2 regions of the Beutenbergia cavernae DSM 12333 genome follow, and region 1 is predicted to be linked to the other one. Evidence: riboswitches for the same ligand, from Rfam matches in the RefSeq annotation. Region 1 holds a riboswitch; the other holds the start of a gene.
What was found. A riboswitch is a leader RNA that binds a small molecule or an ion and turns the genes downstream of it on or off. The one in region 1 is predicted to bind S-adenosylmethionine.
Positions count from the first base shown of each region.

Region 2: linked by a shared signal. The riboswitch ahead of BCAV_RS01195 (methylenetetrahydrofolate reductase) and the one ahead of BCAV_RS02560 (aminotransferase class V-fold PLP-dependent enzyme) in region 1 are both predicted to bind S-adenosylmethionine.

Region 1 is NC_012669.1:561,605-568,637, forward strand. Features, by position in the region: gene BCAV_RS02545 (type I restriction-modification system subunit M) at 1-68, opposite strand, end outside; gene BCAV_RS02550 (ATP-binding protein) at 277-1,530, shown strand; gene lpdA (dihydrolipoyl dehydrogenase) at 1,723-3,117, opposite strand; gene BCAV_RS02560 (aminotransferase class V-fold PLP-dependent enzyme) at 3,340-4,803, opposite strand; SAM riboswitch class IV at 4,837-4,950, opposite strand; gene BCAV_RS02565 (hypothetical protein) at 5,074-6,270, shown strand; gene BCAV_RS02570 (hypothetical protein) at 6,350-7,033, shown strand, end outside.
Region 2 is NC_012669.1:253,211-260,243, reverse strand. Features, by position in the region: gene metE (5-methyltetrahydropteroyltriglutamate--homocysteine S-methyltransferase) at 1-194, opposite strand, end outside; gene BCAV_RS01195 (methylenetetrahydrofolate reductase) at 191-1,204, opposite strand; SAM riboswitch class I at 1,253-1,355, opposite strand; gene BCAV_RS01190 (GNAT family N-acetyltransferase) at 1,411-1,902, opposite strand; gene BCAV_RS01185 (response regulator) at 1,913-2,587, opposite strand; gene BCAV_RS01180 (sensor histidine kinase) at 2,580-3,887, opposite strand; gene BCAV_RS01175 (multidrug effflux MFS transporter) at 4,042-5,388, opposite strand; gene BCAV_RS01170 (endonuclease/exonuclease/phosphatase family protein) at 5,440-6,426, opposite strand; gene BCAV_RS01165 (hypothetical protein) at 6,445-7,033, opposite strand, start outside.

The sequences.
Region 1 (7,033 bases):
CCGCGCAGGTCGTTCGCGATCCTCCAGATGGTCTTGTGCAGCTCGGCCCTCTGGGTCTCGCGGTTCATGCTCAGACTCTCCCGTCCCACGTCGGCGCCGGCGCGCCGCAAACGTCGAGGCCACCAGGGGCGCCGTTCCGTGGAGGCTATCGGCATGGGCCGACACTCACCCGCCGGCGTCACCGCTGACGGATCGTAGAGGTCAAACCCGACGAACTGTCGGACTCAAACCCGACGAATTGTAGAGATCAGAGCCGACGAACTGTAGACTTGCGCCATGACGGACTATCGGCCACGGGTTGTGGACGCCGAGCTCGCACGTCGCATGCGCGTGATGGGCGCGGTGCTCATCGACGGCCCCAAGGCCGTGGGCAAGACGCAGACAACGACGCGGGTGGCCAAGACCGTGCTGCGGCTCGACGTCGACCGGGTGGCACGAGCGGCCCTGGAGACTGTGCCGGAGCAGCTGTTCGAGTACCCGACCCCGATCCTGTTCGACGAGTGGCAGGAGACGCCGGACCTGTGGAACCTGGTCCGGCGTGCGGTCGACGACCACCGCCGCAAGGGCTTGTACCTGCTCACCGGGTCCGCAACGCCACGAGACGACACCCGGATGCACTCGGGCGCCGGGCGGATCGGGCGCCTGCGCATGCGACCGATGTCCCTGTTCGAGTCCGGCCACTCGGACGGCTCGGTCGGCGTCGCCGCCCTACTTGATGGCGAACGAGTCACCGGCACCACGAACACGCTCACCGTGCCGCAGCTCCTCGAGCGGATCGTCGTCGGCGGCTGGCCCGAGATCACCGACTGGGACTGGACGGACGCGCGCGATTGGCTCACGGACTACCTGCGCAACCTCGCCGAGGTCGACGTCCCGCGTCTCGGACCGCGCAGGAACCCGGGAAACATCGCTCGCCTGCTTGCGTCCCTCGCGCGGGCGGTCGGGACACCGCTGAACCGGTCCGCCCTGGAGGTCGAGGTGGGCGGCGCGACCGGCCCGATCGCCTCGGAGACCCTCAACAACTACCTCGACGCACTCGAGAGGCTGATGGTGCTCGAGCCACTGCCGGCGTGGCGACCCCACATGCGTTCGCGCACCCGGCTCCGCACGACGCCGGTGCACCACTTCGTGGACCCGTCGATCGGGACGGCCGCACTCGGCGTCGGCCCGGCCGACCTGCTCGCGGATCTCAACGCGGCCGGCTTCCACTTCGAGTCGATGGCACTGCGCGACCTGCGGATCTACTCTCAGCCCCTCGGAGCGACGCTGTCCTCCTGGCGCGACACGCAGGCCAACAAGGAGATCGACGCGATCCTCGAGCTCCCGAACGGCACGTGGGCGGCGTTCGAGTTCAAGCTAGGGGAGGGCGCTACGGACGCCGCCGCAGAATCCCTCAAGGCCTTCGCGAGCAAGGTGGACACCAGGAAGCACGGAGAGCCCGCCGCCCTCGTCGTCATCAACGGTGGGCGCTTCACGGTGCGCCGCGACGACGGCGTCACGGTCGTACCGCTCTCCGTTCTCGGCCCCTGACTCGGTGGCCCGAGAACCTTCGTCTCGCCAGTGCTGCCCGGCCAAGGTCCGGGGCGCGGTCGAGCGCTCGCGGCAGGCCCGGATGTGCCGACGGGTCGTGCGCTGGGCGCCGCCGGCGCCCGAACACGGCAACGGGAAGGATCGCTGCTGGCAGGGCGCAACGATCCTCCCCGCAGACGCGAGGCGAACGCCTCAGAGGTTGATCATGTGCCCCGTGATGCCGTGGAAGGCCTCCTTGACGGCCTCGCCCAGCGTCGGGTGCGCGAACACGACGCGGGACATCTCGTCGGCCGTGAGGTCCCACGTCTGCGCGGTGTTGATCGCCGGCAGCAGCTCCGTGACGTCCGGGCCGATCATGTGCGCGCCGAGGATCTCGTTGTGCTCCGCGTCGGCGACGATCTTGACGAAGCCGATCCCGTCGCCCAGGCCCTGCGCCTTACCGTTCGCGCTGAACGGGAACTGCGCGACCTTGATCTCGTGGCCGGCGTCCTTCGCCTGCTGCTCGGTGAGGCCCATCGAGCCGATCTGCGGGTGGCAGTAGGTGGCGCGCGGGATGAACCGGTAGTCGATCGGCATGGTCTCGGCCCCGGCGATCGTCTCGGCCGCGACGATGCCCTGCGCCTCGGCCACGTGCGCGAGCATCAGCTTCGCCGTCACGTCGCCGATCGCGTAGATGCCCGGCACGTTCGTGCGCATGTAGTCGTCGATCTCGACGGCGCCGCGATCGGTGAGCTTGACGCCGACGGCCTCGAGCCCGAACCCGGCCGTGCGCGGCGCGAACCCGATCGCCGAGAGCAGCCGGTCGGCCTCCAGCACCTGCTGCTCACCGTTCGCCGACACCGTGACCTTGACCCCGCTGCCGGTGTCCTCCACGGACTCGACCTTCGTGCCCGTGAGGACCTTCACGCCGAGCTTCTTGTAGTGCTTGGCCAGCTCCTTCGAGACGTCCGGGTCCTCCAGCGGGACCATGCGGTCGAGGAACTCGACGATCGTGACGTCCACCCCGAAGTTCGCCATCACGTACGCGAACTCGACACCGATCGCGCCGGACCCGGCGATGATGATCGAGCCGGGCAGGTCGGCGTCGAGGATCTGCTCCTCGTAGGTGACGACGTTCTCGCTCACCTCGACGCCGGGCAGCATCCTCGTGACGGACCCGGTCGCGAGGATGAGGTCGTCGTACGTGAGCTGCTCGGTGGCGCCGTCGTTCAGGGCGACGTCCATCGCCTTCGGCCCGGTGAGCGTGCCCCAGCCGTCGATCTCCGTGATCTTGTTCTTCTTCATCAGGAAGTGGACGCCCTTGACGATGCCGGCCGACACCTGGCGGCTGCGCGCGTGCGTGGGGCCGTACGCCATCGTGGCGTCGCCCTCGATGCCGTACTTCGCCTTCTCACGGTTCAGCGTGTGCGCGAGGTCGGCGTTCTTCAGCAGCGCCTTGGACGGGATGCAGCCGACGTTGAGGCAGACGCCGCCCCAGTACTTCTTCTCGACGACCGCCACGGACTTCCCGAGCTGGGCCGCGCGGATCGCGGCGACGTAGCCACCGGGGCCCGCACCGAGGACGACGACGTCGTAGTGAGTTGCCATGTGGCTCAGCCTATTGGCCGCGAAGGGTCGCGCTCGTGGGCGTGGACGTGCCCTCCGTCACGCCTCGGCGGCTCGTTCGCCGGAGTGGTCGACAGCCCGTCGCCGAGTGCGTGGATCCTCCCGGGTTCGACGGCGTGTCGGCGGGAGAGAGCACGCACTCGGCGGAGGGGTAGGCGGCCGGGGTCGGCGCCAGCGCGGGTCGGCGCGAGCAGGGCCGCCGGCTCAGGCGGGGGTGGACGCCAGCGCGTGGGTCGCGGCGTGCGTCGCAGGCTCGGGGGCGGGCCCGCAACCCACGCCCGCCGCGGCCGTGGCCAGGACGGCGGGCGCCGTCGCGTCGGCCCCGAGCGCCGCCAGCAGCGACACCGCCTCGGGCAGGACTCGCTGGTCCGCCGCCGGCTGCCACCGCCCGTTCACCACGACGTACTCCGCGCCCGGTCCCTCGTCGAGGTAGGCGCGGACGCCGGCGAGCAGCCGGTCGACGTCGTCGGCAGTGGTCCCCAGCCCGATCGACGCGCGCAGCGCCCCGGCGTCGAGGTCGAGCCGGGACAGCAGCGGGTGCGCGCAGAACCGACCGTCGCGTACGCCGACGCCGTGCTCGGCGGACAGGTACGCGGCGACGAGCCCCGGGTCGTGCCCGGGCAGCGCGAACGTCACCACGCCCACCGGCTCGCCGACCGCCTCCGCGCTGTCCGACCACAGCGCGACGGTCCGGACGCCGTCGAGCTCCTCGAGTCCGGCCACCAGCCGCGTGCGCAGCTCGGCGTCGTGCGCGCGGAGGGCGTCGTCGCCGATCGCTGTCAGCTCCCGCGCGGCCACGCCGAGGGCGAGCGCCCCGATGACGTTCGGGCTGCCGCCCTCGTGCCGCTGCGGCGCCGGCTCCCACGTGGTGGACGACGCCGTCACGTTCGTCACGGCGCCGCCCCCGGCCAGGTACGGGCGGCCGGCGTCGAGCCAGTCGCGCCGACCCACGAGCGCCCCCGCGCCGTACGGCGCGTAGAGCTTGTGGCCGGAGAGCGTGACGTAGTCGGCGCCCGAGGAGGCGAGCGAGAACGCCCGGTGCGGCAGCAGCTGGGCGCCGTCGACGACGACCCGCACGCCCGCCGCGTGGGCGAGCTCGACGACGTCGTCGATCGGCAGCGCCTCGCCCGTCACGTTCGACGCGCCGGTGACGGCGAGCAGCGTGTAGTTGCGCGTGGCGAGCGCGCTCGTGAGCGTCCGCAGCGTCTCGGCGACGGTGGGTCGCAGCGCGAGGACGTCGGCGCCGCCGGCCGAGCGCTGCCAGGGGAGCAGGTTGGCGTGGTGCTCGAGGTCGAGCACGAGCACCGTGCCGCCCTCGGGCACGCACCCGGCGAGCAGGTTGAGCGCGTCCGTGGTGTTGCGGGTGATGACGACGACGTCGTCGGTGCGCGCCCCGACGAACGTGCCGATCGCCGTCCGGGACGCCTCGTACAGCGCCGTCGAGACCTGCGACAGGTAGCCGGCGCCGCGGTGCACGGAGGCATAGAGGGGGAGCGCACGGGTGACTGCCTCCGCGACGGCGGCGAGCGCCGGGGCGGAGGCCGCGTAGTCGAGGTTGGCGTACCGCACGGTGCGCGGGGCCGCGCCTGCGCCGGCAGAGGTGTCCGGCGTGACGATCGGGACGCGCGAGTCGAGACCGACGATCGGGGCGAGCGGGGACGTGCTCATGGTGAGGCCTCCTGGGTCCGTGGACCCGGTGAGGGTCCGCGCTTGCGGGCGTCACCTCGACGTCCGCCAGGTCGTCACCCGGGGCACCCCACCGCGGAGGAGGGTTGCCGGCCAGCGAGCCGGGGCTTGGCGCTGGCGCTCATGACCTACGCCGAGGATGCCACGGATCGCCGCCCGGGTGCCAGCGGGCTCTCCGGTTGCGCAAGCCCCGGACGGATGTGACGGTGCCTGCACGAGCTCACGACGAGGCGTTCCCAGCGGGGAGGGACGATGACCGGCACCGGGCACGAGCCCGCACGACCCGCACGGGTCGTGCGGCGGTGGCTCCTGCGGGGTGCGATCGTCGTCGGTGGCGCCGGGCTCGGGGTGCTCGTCGCGGCGAGCGCAGCGCAGGCGGAACCCGTCGCGTCCGAGGCGCCGGCCCTGAGCGCCGGTGCCGACGGCCCGGCCGCCGCGACCGGCCTGCTCGAGGGGATCGTGGACGACGTCGTCGCGCCCGTCGTGGAGGACGCCGTCGCCCCCGTCGTCGAACAGGTGGTGGACGACGTCGTCGCCCCGGTGATCGACGCGATCGCACCTGCCGGCGTCGCCCCGGAGCCGGCAGCGCCCGAGCCGGTGACCCCTGTGCCGCAGCCGCTGCCTCCCGTCGTCGACGACGCTCCGCGTGCCCCCGAGCCCACCGACCCCGCTGCGCCCGCCGCGCCCGCTTCCCCAGGTGAGCGACCCGGTCGCGACACGCCGACCGCCGACCTCGGCGGGGCCGCCGCGCGCGCCGTCGAGTCGCTCGCGCCCGCCACAGCTCCCGTGCTCGACGCGCTCGACCCGGTGACCGAGCCCGTCGTCGACGTCCTCGCACGGGCGCTGCGCCCGACGCTCGTGGAGGTCGGCGGGTCGCTCGGCCCGGTCCTGGGTGAGGTGCTGGGACCGCTGGCGCCGGTGCTCGGCGACGTCGTCGTCCCGATCGTCCACGCCCTGCCCCCGGTGACGGGCGGAGCGCTCGATCCGATCCTGCGCCCCGTGCTGCCGGTGCTCGAGCCGGTGCTGCCCGGCGTCGTTCCCGCGGCGAGCGACCCACCCTCCCGGGAGAGCTCTGCGCCGCCCGGGGCTCCACCAGGCCCCGCCGCCCGTGGCGACGCCACCGCCGCGTCCGTCCCGATCGCACGCCCCGGCGTCGGGACGTCCGGCACGACGGCACCGCCGGGAGTCCTCCTCCCGCCGCTCGCCGCGGCTGCTCAGCAGGTGTCGAGTGCGTCCGGGGACGACGGCGCCCCGGTGCGCGGCCCCGGCGACGAGCAGGTTCCCGCCGCGACGACCGGGGCCCCCGCCTCGTCATCCGGGGGAGCCCGCGACCTCGCCGTCGTCGCCGCTCTCGCCACGGTCACCTTCCTGCTGCTCGGCGTCGCTCGGCTGCGCGACACCACCCTCCCGTCCGCCCCGGCGTTCGAGGTGCTCGTCTCTCCTGCCTGACGCGGCTCGCCGGCGCACGCGTGCCGGACCGAGTCCCCGCGCCTCCGGGCGCTCCCAGGTATCACGGCAGGAGAAACCCATGCATGTGTTCGTGAAGAGAGCGCTGCGCATCGCGCTCTGTACGGGCGGCCTCGTGGTCGCCGGGGCCGGGGCGGCCAGTGCCGCCGAGTCCGGCCTGCTCGAGTCGATCGGCGTGGACGCGCCGATCGACGTGTCCGTCGGCGTCTCCGACGTCGCCGTCGGGGTGCTCGGCGACGCGGCGGCCGAGCCCGCCGACGAGCCCCTCCAGGTGGTCCCGGTCATGCCGGAGGTCGTCGCTGGGCCGCAGGCGGTCGAGGCTGCGCCGACGGCCGACTCCGCACCCGTCGCCGAGCTCGTGGACGACGTCGTCGGCGTCGTCGCTGACGACGTGGCGGTGGACGTGCCGGTGGACGTGTCCGTCGACGTCTCGGACGTCGCCGTCGGGGTGCTGGGTGACGCCGGCGCATCGTCGGAGACGCCGGCAGCCGAGCCGGCGGCATCTGTGGCCGTCGATTCCGCACCGACCGGAGCGGAGTCGGAGGACTCGACGTCGCTGCTCGGCGATGTCGCGGTGAATGCCCCGATCGACGTCTCGGTCGACGTCGGCTGCGTAGCGGCAGGCGTCGTCGGCGACGCGGCGGCGGCCTGCGAGGAGCCGGCTGCCGCACCGGGTCCGGCCGAGCCGGCCGCACCGGCCGAGCCGGCGGCGGGCCCGGACGAGGTGTCGGTGGACGCCCCGGTC
Region 2 (7,033 bases), 310 kb from region 1:
CCGAGGCCGAGCGCTGCCAGGTGCGAGCGGGTCCGAGCGCGCAGGTCCGACGCCGTCGCCTCGAGCGCATGTGCGTCGGTGCGCCCGGCCCAGAACGACTCGACGGCCTTCTTGAGCTCGCGGTGCGGGCCGATCCGGGGGTAGCCGAGGACGGTCGCGGCGGGGAACTCGGGCTGGGACAGGTGCTGGGTCATGCGTTTCCTCGTCTCGGAAGGGCGGCCACGAGGGCCTGTGGTGCGGCGTGATCGGGGGACGGCGGAGCGGCCGACCCGGGCCGGGCCGCGCCCGGCACGCGACCGAAGGCGTGCTCGAGCACGGCGAGGGAGGCCTCCGCGCGGTTGAACGTGTACAGGTGGATCCCGGGGGCGCCGGCGGCGAGCAGGTCGGCCACCAGCGCGAGCGTCGCCGTCAGCCCGATCGCGACGCGCTCCTCGTCGTCGGCCGCGTCGAGTCGCGCGAGCAGCTCGGCGGGCAGCGGGATGGCGTTGAGCTCGCAGAGCCGCCGGATCCGGCGGGGGTCGGTGAGGGGCAGGACGCCGGGCACGAGCGGGATCCGCACGCCCGCGCCCCGGGCGGCGTCCACTAGGGCGGTGTACGCCCGGACGTCGAAGAAGACCTGCGTGATCGCGTAGTCCGCGCCGCACCGCTGCTTGGCGACGAGCGCCTCCAGGTCGCAGTCGCGCACGCGGAACTCCGCCCCCGGGTGCTCCTGCATCCCCGGGTACGCGGCGACGGCGATCGACAGGCGGTTCGCGACGTCGGCGTGCGCGTTCCCGGCGAACCGCTCGTCCTCGAGGTCGCGGATGAGCGCCACGAGGTCGCACGCGCGCGCCAGGCCACCAGGGGCCGGTCTCCAGTCGGGGTTGCCCGCCGGCGGGTCGCCGCGGAGGGCGAGGAAGTCGCGGACGCCGTCGTCGAGGAATCCCCCGACGACGTCCCGCGCGTGCTCACGGGACAGCCCGACGCAGGTGAGGTGCGCGACGGCGGGCACGTCCGTCTCGGTGAGGATGCGCCGCACGAGCGACTGCGACGCCGTCGCGGTGCTGCCCGACGCGCCGTACGTCACGGAGAAGTAGTCGGGATCCGCGCCGACGAGCGCCTCGACCGTCTCCCAGGCGCGCTCCTCACCGGCGGGCGTGCGCGGCGGGTAGAGCTCGAACGAGATCGTCGGGCGTGCCGGGGTGTACAGCGTCGACGTCGTCATCGCCGGCTCCTCGCCGGGCGATGCGGGTACGCACGTGCCTGCATGGTCTCTCCATCGGACCTGGCGTTAGCACCCTTCCCCTCGGGAGGCTTCCGTTGGGGGGTTGCTGCGGCGTCGTCGAGCCAGGACTCTCGGCCGCTCTGGATGGTGGAGCGAGTGTAACGGATGGCGGGGAGCGGACCTAGAGGCGTCCGCGCGGCAGCGGCTCAGGCCTCCGCGATCGCGGCCTCCGCCCACAGCAGCCGGTCGCTGTGGGCGAACCCGTGCCGCGCGTACATCCGCACGGACGACGGCGAGGCGTGCACCGTGACGTGCTCGGCGCCGCGCTCAAGCGCCGTCGCCAGCACCGCACGCGTCAGCGCACCGCCGATCCCCGCGCCGCGTCGCTCCGGCACGACGTAGCAGGACTGCAGGTCGCCGGACGTGCGCTGCAGCTGCCCGACGCCCGGCACACGGGGCGTGAGCGCCAGCCAGGCCATGCCGACGACGACGCCGCCGTCATCGAGCGCGATGTGCGGGAGGTGGGTGTCGCGGTGCTCACGCGCCCAGGCCGCCGCGGCGGCCACGTGGTCGCTCTCGGCCACCACGGGAGTGCCGCGCTCGCTCGACCAGCGCCAGCGCAGGCGCACGACCTGCTCGAGCTCGTCGTCGCGCGCGAGGCGCACCTCGATCCCTTGCGGCACCGCCGGGTCGGCCATGGCACCGAGCCTAGGCGCCGGGCACGACGAACCCGGACTCGTACGCGACGATGGCCGCCTGCAGCCGGTCGCGCGCCCCGAGCTTCGCGAGCACGTTGCCCACGTGGGTCTTCACCGTCTCGACGCCGAGCCACAGCTGCGCGGCGATCTCCGCGTTCGTCATCCCGGCCGCGACGAGCCGCAGCACCTCCTCCTCCCGCTCCGTGAGCCGGCCGATGGCTGCGCCGTGCGGACCGTCGGCGGGCGACGGCGTCGCACCCGCCGGCGACGCCGCCACGAGACGCCGGACCGCCTCCGGGAACAGCACGGCGTCGCCGCGCGCGACGACCCGGATGGCCTCGACGATGCGGTCCGGGTGGGCGCGCTTGAGCAGGAACCCGCTCGCGCCGGCGCGCAGGGCGTCGAGCACGTAGTCGTCGTTCTCGAACGTGGTGACGACCAGCACGCGCGGGGCGTCCGCGTCGCGGGTGAGGGCCGCCGTGGCCGCGATCCCGTCGAGCGCCGGCATCCGGACGTCCATGAGCACGACGTCGGGCCGGGTCCGCGCGACCAGGTCGCGCACGTCGGCGCCGTCGCCCGCCTCGCCCACGACGCCGAGGTCGGGCTCGGCGTCCACGATCGCCGCGAGTCCCGCCCGCACCAACGGCTCGTCGTCGACGACGGCGACCCGCACCTGCTCAGTCATCGGCTCTCCTCCACGGAAGTCTCGCGCGCACGACCCAGGTCGCGCCGTCGGGCGCGTCCGACGCGCCGGCCTCGAGCGTGCCGCCGACGACGTGCGCGCGTTCCCGCATGCCGACGACGCCGCGCCCGGCCCGGTCCGCACGCCCGGCACCCGACGTCGTCGGCACGGGGTTCGCGATCTCGAGGCCGAGGACGCTGTCGCTGGCGTCGAGGCGCACGCGGGCCGGCCCGGACCCGTGCCGCCACGCGTTGACGGCCGCCTCGGCGACGATCGCGTACGCCTCGCGCGAGACGACGCCCGGCAGGCCGGGCGGGACGTCGCCGTCGACGCCCAGCGTGTGGCCGGCGGCGGCGGACTCCGCGACGAGCCGGGGCAGGTCGTCGAGCGTGCGGTCCGGCGCCCGGGCGGGCCGCGCGGCGGCGTCGTCGGAGCGCAGGAGGCCGAGCGCGTGGTCGAGGTCCGCGAGGGCGGACCGGCCCGTGTCCTGGATCGCGCGGAGCGCCTCGCGGACGGCGTCCGGGTCGCGCGAGAGCAGGCGCTCGGCGGCCGTCGCCTGCAGCGTGGTCACGGTGAGCGCGTGCCCGACGCTGTCGTGCAGCTCGCGCGCGAGCCGGTTCCGCTCCGCGAGCGCGGCGATGCGCGCGCGTTCCGCCGCCGCCCGTTGCTCCGGCCCCGGACCGAGCAACGGCGGAGCGAGAGCACGCATGATCGAGCCCGCGAGCGCCGTCCCCAGGGGCAGGGCGACGAGGATGGCGAGGGCCACCGGGATCGCCCACGGGCCGAGCGCCGCTGCCGTGCTCTCGCCCGGCACGAGCTGGATCCCGTCGGACGGGACGCCGAGCGCGGCGCCGAGCAGCCCGACCGCCGTCGGCAGGCCGGCGAGCAGGCCGACGAGGATCGCGCCGCCGAGGATGAGGTGCGCGCCGAAGAACGCCGCGGCGCGGGCACGGTCGTCCGGGCGCAGCTGCCCTCCCGGCGGCGCGGGGACGTCGTCGACGCCGGCCCCCAGCAGCGATCGCGCGGCAGCGGTCTCGAGCTCGCGGATCGGCGCGAGGAACGGCGGGAGGGCGCCGAGCGGTACGGCGACGACGGCGATCGCCACGGTCATCGGGAGCGGCACCTGGGGCGCGGCGTCGACGAGCTGCCACAGCCCCACCCCGAGCACGGCGTACGCGGCGGCCACCACGCCGCCCAGCACGAGGTAGACGCCCGCACGGACCACGACGCTCGCGCGCGCGCCGGTGCCGCCGTCACCGCCGGACGACGGCGGCGCGGGTCTCGCGAGATCGGGGTCGGGCACGCACCCATGGTTCCGTACCGGCCGGTCGCCCCGCCTCCCCCGCCCGAGCGATCCTGCCCTGTCCGCTCCGGGCGGCCGCCTCGCTGGGTGCGTCTGGTGACCACATAGGTCACCAGACGCACCCACTGACGGCGCGTTGGTGGGTGCGGCCGCGTCAGGCGGTCTCGGCGACGACCGCCGCCTCCGCCTCGGCGACCGCAACGGCCGGTGACGGGACGCCGTCGGACGCCGGCGCCGGCGCGGGGATGGCCCGCGCCTCACGCGTCCATCCCCGCGCCACGACCAGGAGCAGCCCCGCGGCCACGAGGATCGTGCCGCTCATGACGAGCGCCATCGTCAGGGCGTCGCCCTCGCCGAACAAGCCGGTGACGGGGGCGATCGCCGCCCCGACGCCGAACTGCGACGCGCCCAGCAGGGCTGCCGCGCTCCCGGCCTGGTGCGCGTTGCGCTCGAGCGCGATCGCGGGCACCGACGGCATGACGAAGCCGGCCGTGCCGAGCACGAGCACGAGGACCCCGACCAACGGCAGGAGACCGTCGACCGTGCGCCCGGCGGTCGCGGCGACCACCACGAGCAGCAAGGACAGGACGACGCCGGTCGGCACCACCACGGACAGGATCCGCTCCGGCGTCACCCGCCCCGCGAGCGCCCCATTGATCTGCGACCCGGCGGTGACGGCGATCGCGCCGGCACCGAAGACCAGCGCGAACTGCTGCGCGGTGAGCCCGTACCCCTCCTGGAACACGAACGTGGACGTCGAGACGTACGTGAACATCGCCGCCATGTAGAAGCCGGCGAGCAGCGCGAGCGCCACGAACGAGCGGTCCCGCAGCAGCGAGCCGTAGGAGGCGAGCGCCGGCCCGAGCCCGCCGGTCCGCCGGTACTGCGCCGGCAGGGACTCCCGCAGGAACAGGGCCACGAGCACCAGGAGCGCGGCGCCGACGCCGGCGAGCACGAAGAACATCGTGCGCCAGTCGCCGAAGCGGAGGATCTGGGCGCCGAGCGTGGGCGCGAGGATCGGCGCGACGCCGACCACGAGCATGAGGCGCGCGATGACCTTCGCGACGCGGGGGCCGGAGAACCGGTCGCGCACGATCGCCATCGACATGACCATGCCCGCGGACGCCGCGAAGCCCTGCACGCCGCGCAGCGCGGCGAGCGCCCCGATCGACGACACGAACGCGATCGCGATCGAGACGACCGCGTAGAGCGCGAACGCGGCGAGGAGCGGGCGGCGGCGGCCGAGCGCGTCCGACACCGATCCGATGACGAGCTGCCCGAGGGCCAGCCCGATGAGCGTCGTCGTCATCGTCAGCTGAACGGTGGCGGCGGACGTGCCGAGCTCCGTGGCGATGTCGGGGAACGCGGCGAGGTAGAGGTCGATGGTCAGCGGGCCGACGGCGGTCAGCGCCGAGAGGAGGAGGACGAGGGCGGCGGGGATCCTGCCGCTGCGAGACGGGGTGGACTCCACGAGGTGCGCGATCGGCGCAGGGGTGGCCATGAGGGCGCAACGCCTGCCGGACGCGCGCGCATTCCGGGTGGCCGGGGCGTCTCAGCCCGTGGGCACGAGGTGGACGACGACGCCACGGTGGTCGCTCCCACCGGCCGCGACGACGCTCACGGCCGCCACGTCCCACGCTCGCGTGTCGACGAGGACGTGGTCGATGGTGGTGCCGAGGCGGGACGGCTGCGACGTCGGCCACGTCGAGACGGCGCCCGACCCCGCGAGGACGGCCGCCGACGCGCACGGGTCGAGGTGGCGCAGCGGGGCGTGGTCCACCGTCGCGTTGAGGTCCCCGCCGACGATCACGCCCGGCGTCGCCCGGCACGCGTCGGTGACCGCCCCGAGGTCGGCGCTCCACTGGTGCATCCGCGCGCGCAGCGGCGCCGTCGGGTGCACGGCGAGGAGGACCGGGCCGACGCCGTCGTCCGGCTCCGCGCGCACGGCACCGGCGCGGGTCGGCGGCCCGGGGACCTGGTGGTACGTGCCGAGCTCGTCGCTCACCAGGAGCGCCGTCGAGAACGCCGCCCACGGACCCGTCGTGTGCGTGAACACCTGGTAGTCGCCGCCCTCGGCCGCGAGCAGCGCGGCGATCGCGCGGGCCGACTCCGCCGTCGTCTCCGGGAGGGTGAGCACGTCGGCCTGCGCCGCGTAGGCGAGCCGCGCGACGTCCTCCGGGCTCGACGCGCCGCCGTACGTGTTGAGCTGGAGCACGGTGACGCCGTCGTCCGCGGCCGGGGCGAGCGGCGTCGCCGTGAGTCCCCGCGCGGCGAGCACCCACGTGTGCGACGCGCCGCACAGCAGGAACACGAGGGCGAGGACGACGGCGGCCCGCGCCTGGTGGTGCGAGGCGCGGACGGCGATCGCGACGGCGGCGAGCACCACCGCGGCACCGAGCGACGCCACCGCGAGCACGGACCGGAACGCGATGACCTGCGTCACCGGGAACGTCGTCGACAGGCCGATCCTCGCGGGGTCGACGAGCGCGAGCGCGGCCAGGGCGACGAGCGCCACCACGAGCCAGCCGATCACGCGCACCCGGTCATTCTCGCCCGGTCAGCGGCTGTGTCCCTCCCAGCGGCGGAGCTCCTCCTCCGGCAGATCCTCGAAGGGCGAGTCCGGGACCGCCGTCGGGAGAGTGCCGAACGTGCGACTCCCGTCGTCCTGAGAGGCGAACGCGCGGTACGGGCCGGCCGGTGCGGCGTCCGCCCCCCAGGTCTCTTCCGCCCAGGCCAGCGCCTCTTGCGCCAGGGCGGCGAGCCCCGGCGTCACGCCCTGGAGGTGCGCGACAGCCCAGCGCCACCGACCCGCGAGCAGCTGCCGGCGCGACGGCGACGGGACGCCGTCCGGGCCGATCGGCGTGTTGCTCGCGAGCGCCCCGTCGATCGCCCACGTGTGCGTGAGCAGGATCCACGCCGCGCACGCGAGGTCGACGTCGCGCGACCAGCCCGGCTCGGCGACGACGTCCGGCAGGTGCCGGCCGAGGCCGGCGGTGAACGCGGCGAGGAGGTCGTCGGTGAGCCCGGCGGGCGGGTCGAACACGCACCAGCACGTGGCGAACGGCAGCACCGTGTACGCCGCGCCGAGCGCCGGGTGGTGCGTGGCGGTGCCCTCGAGGTCGAGGAACGCCCAGCCCGACGGCGCG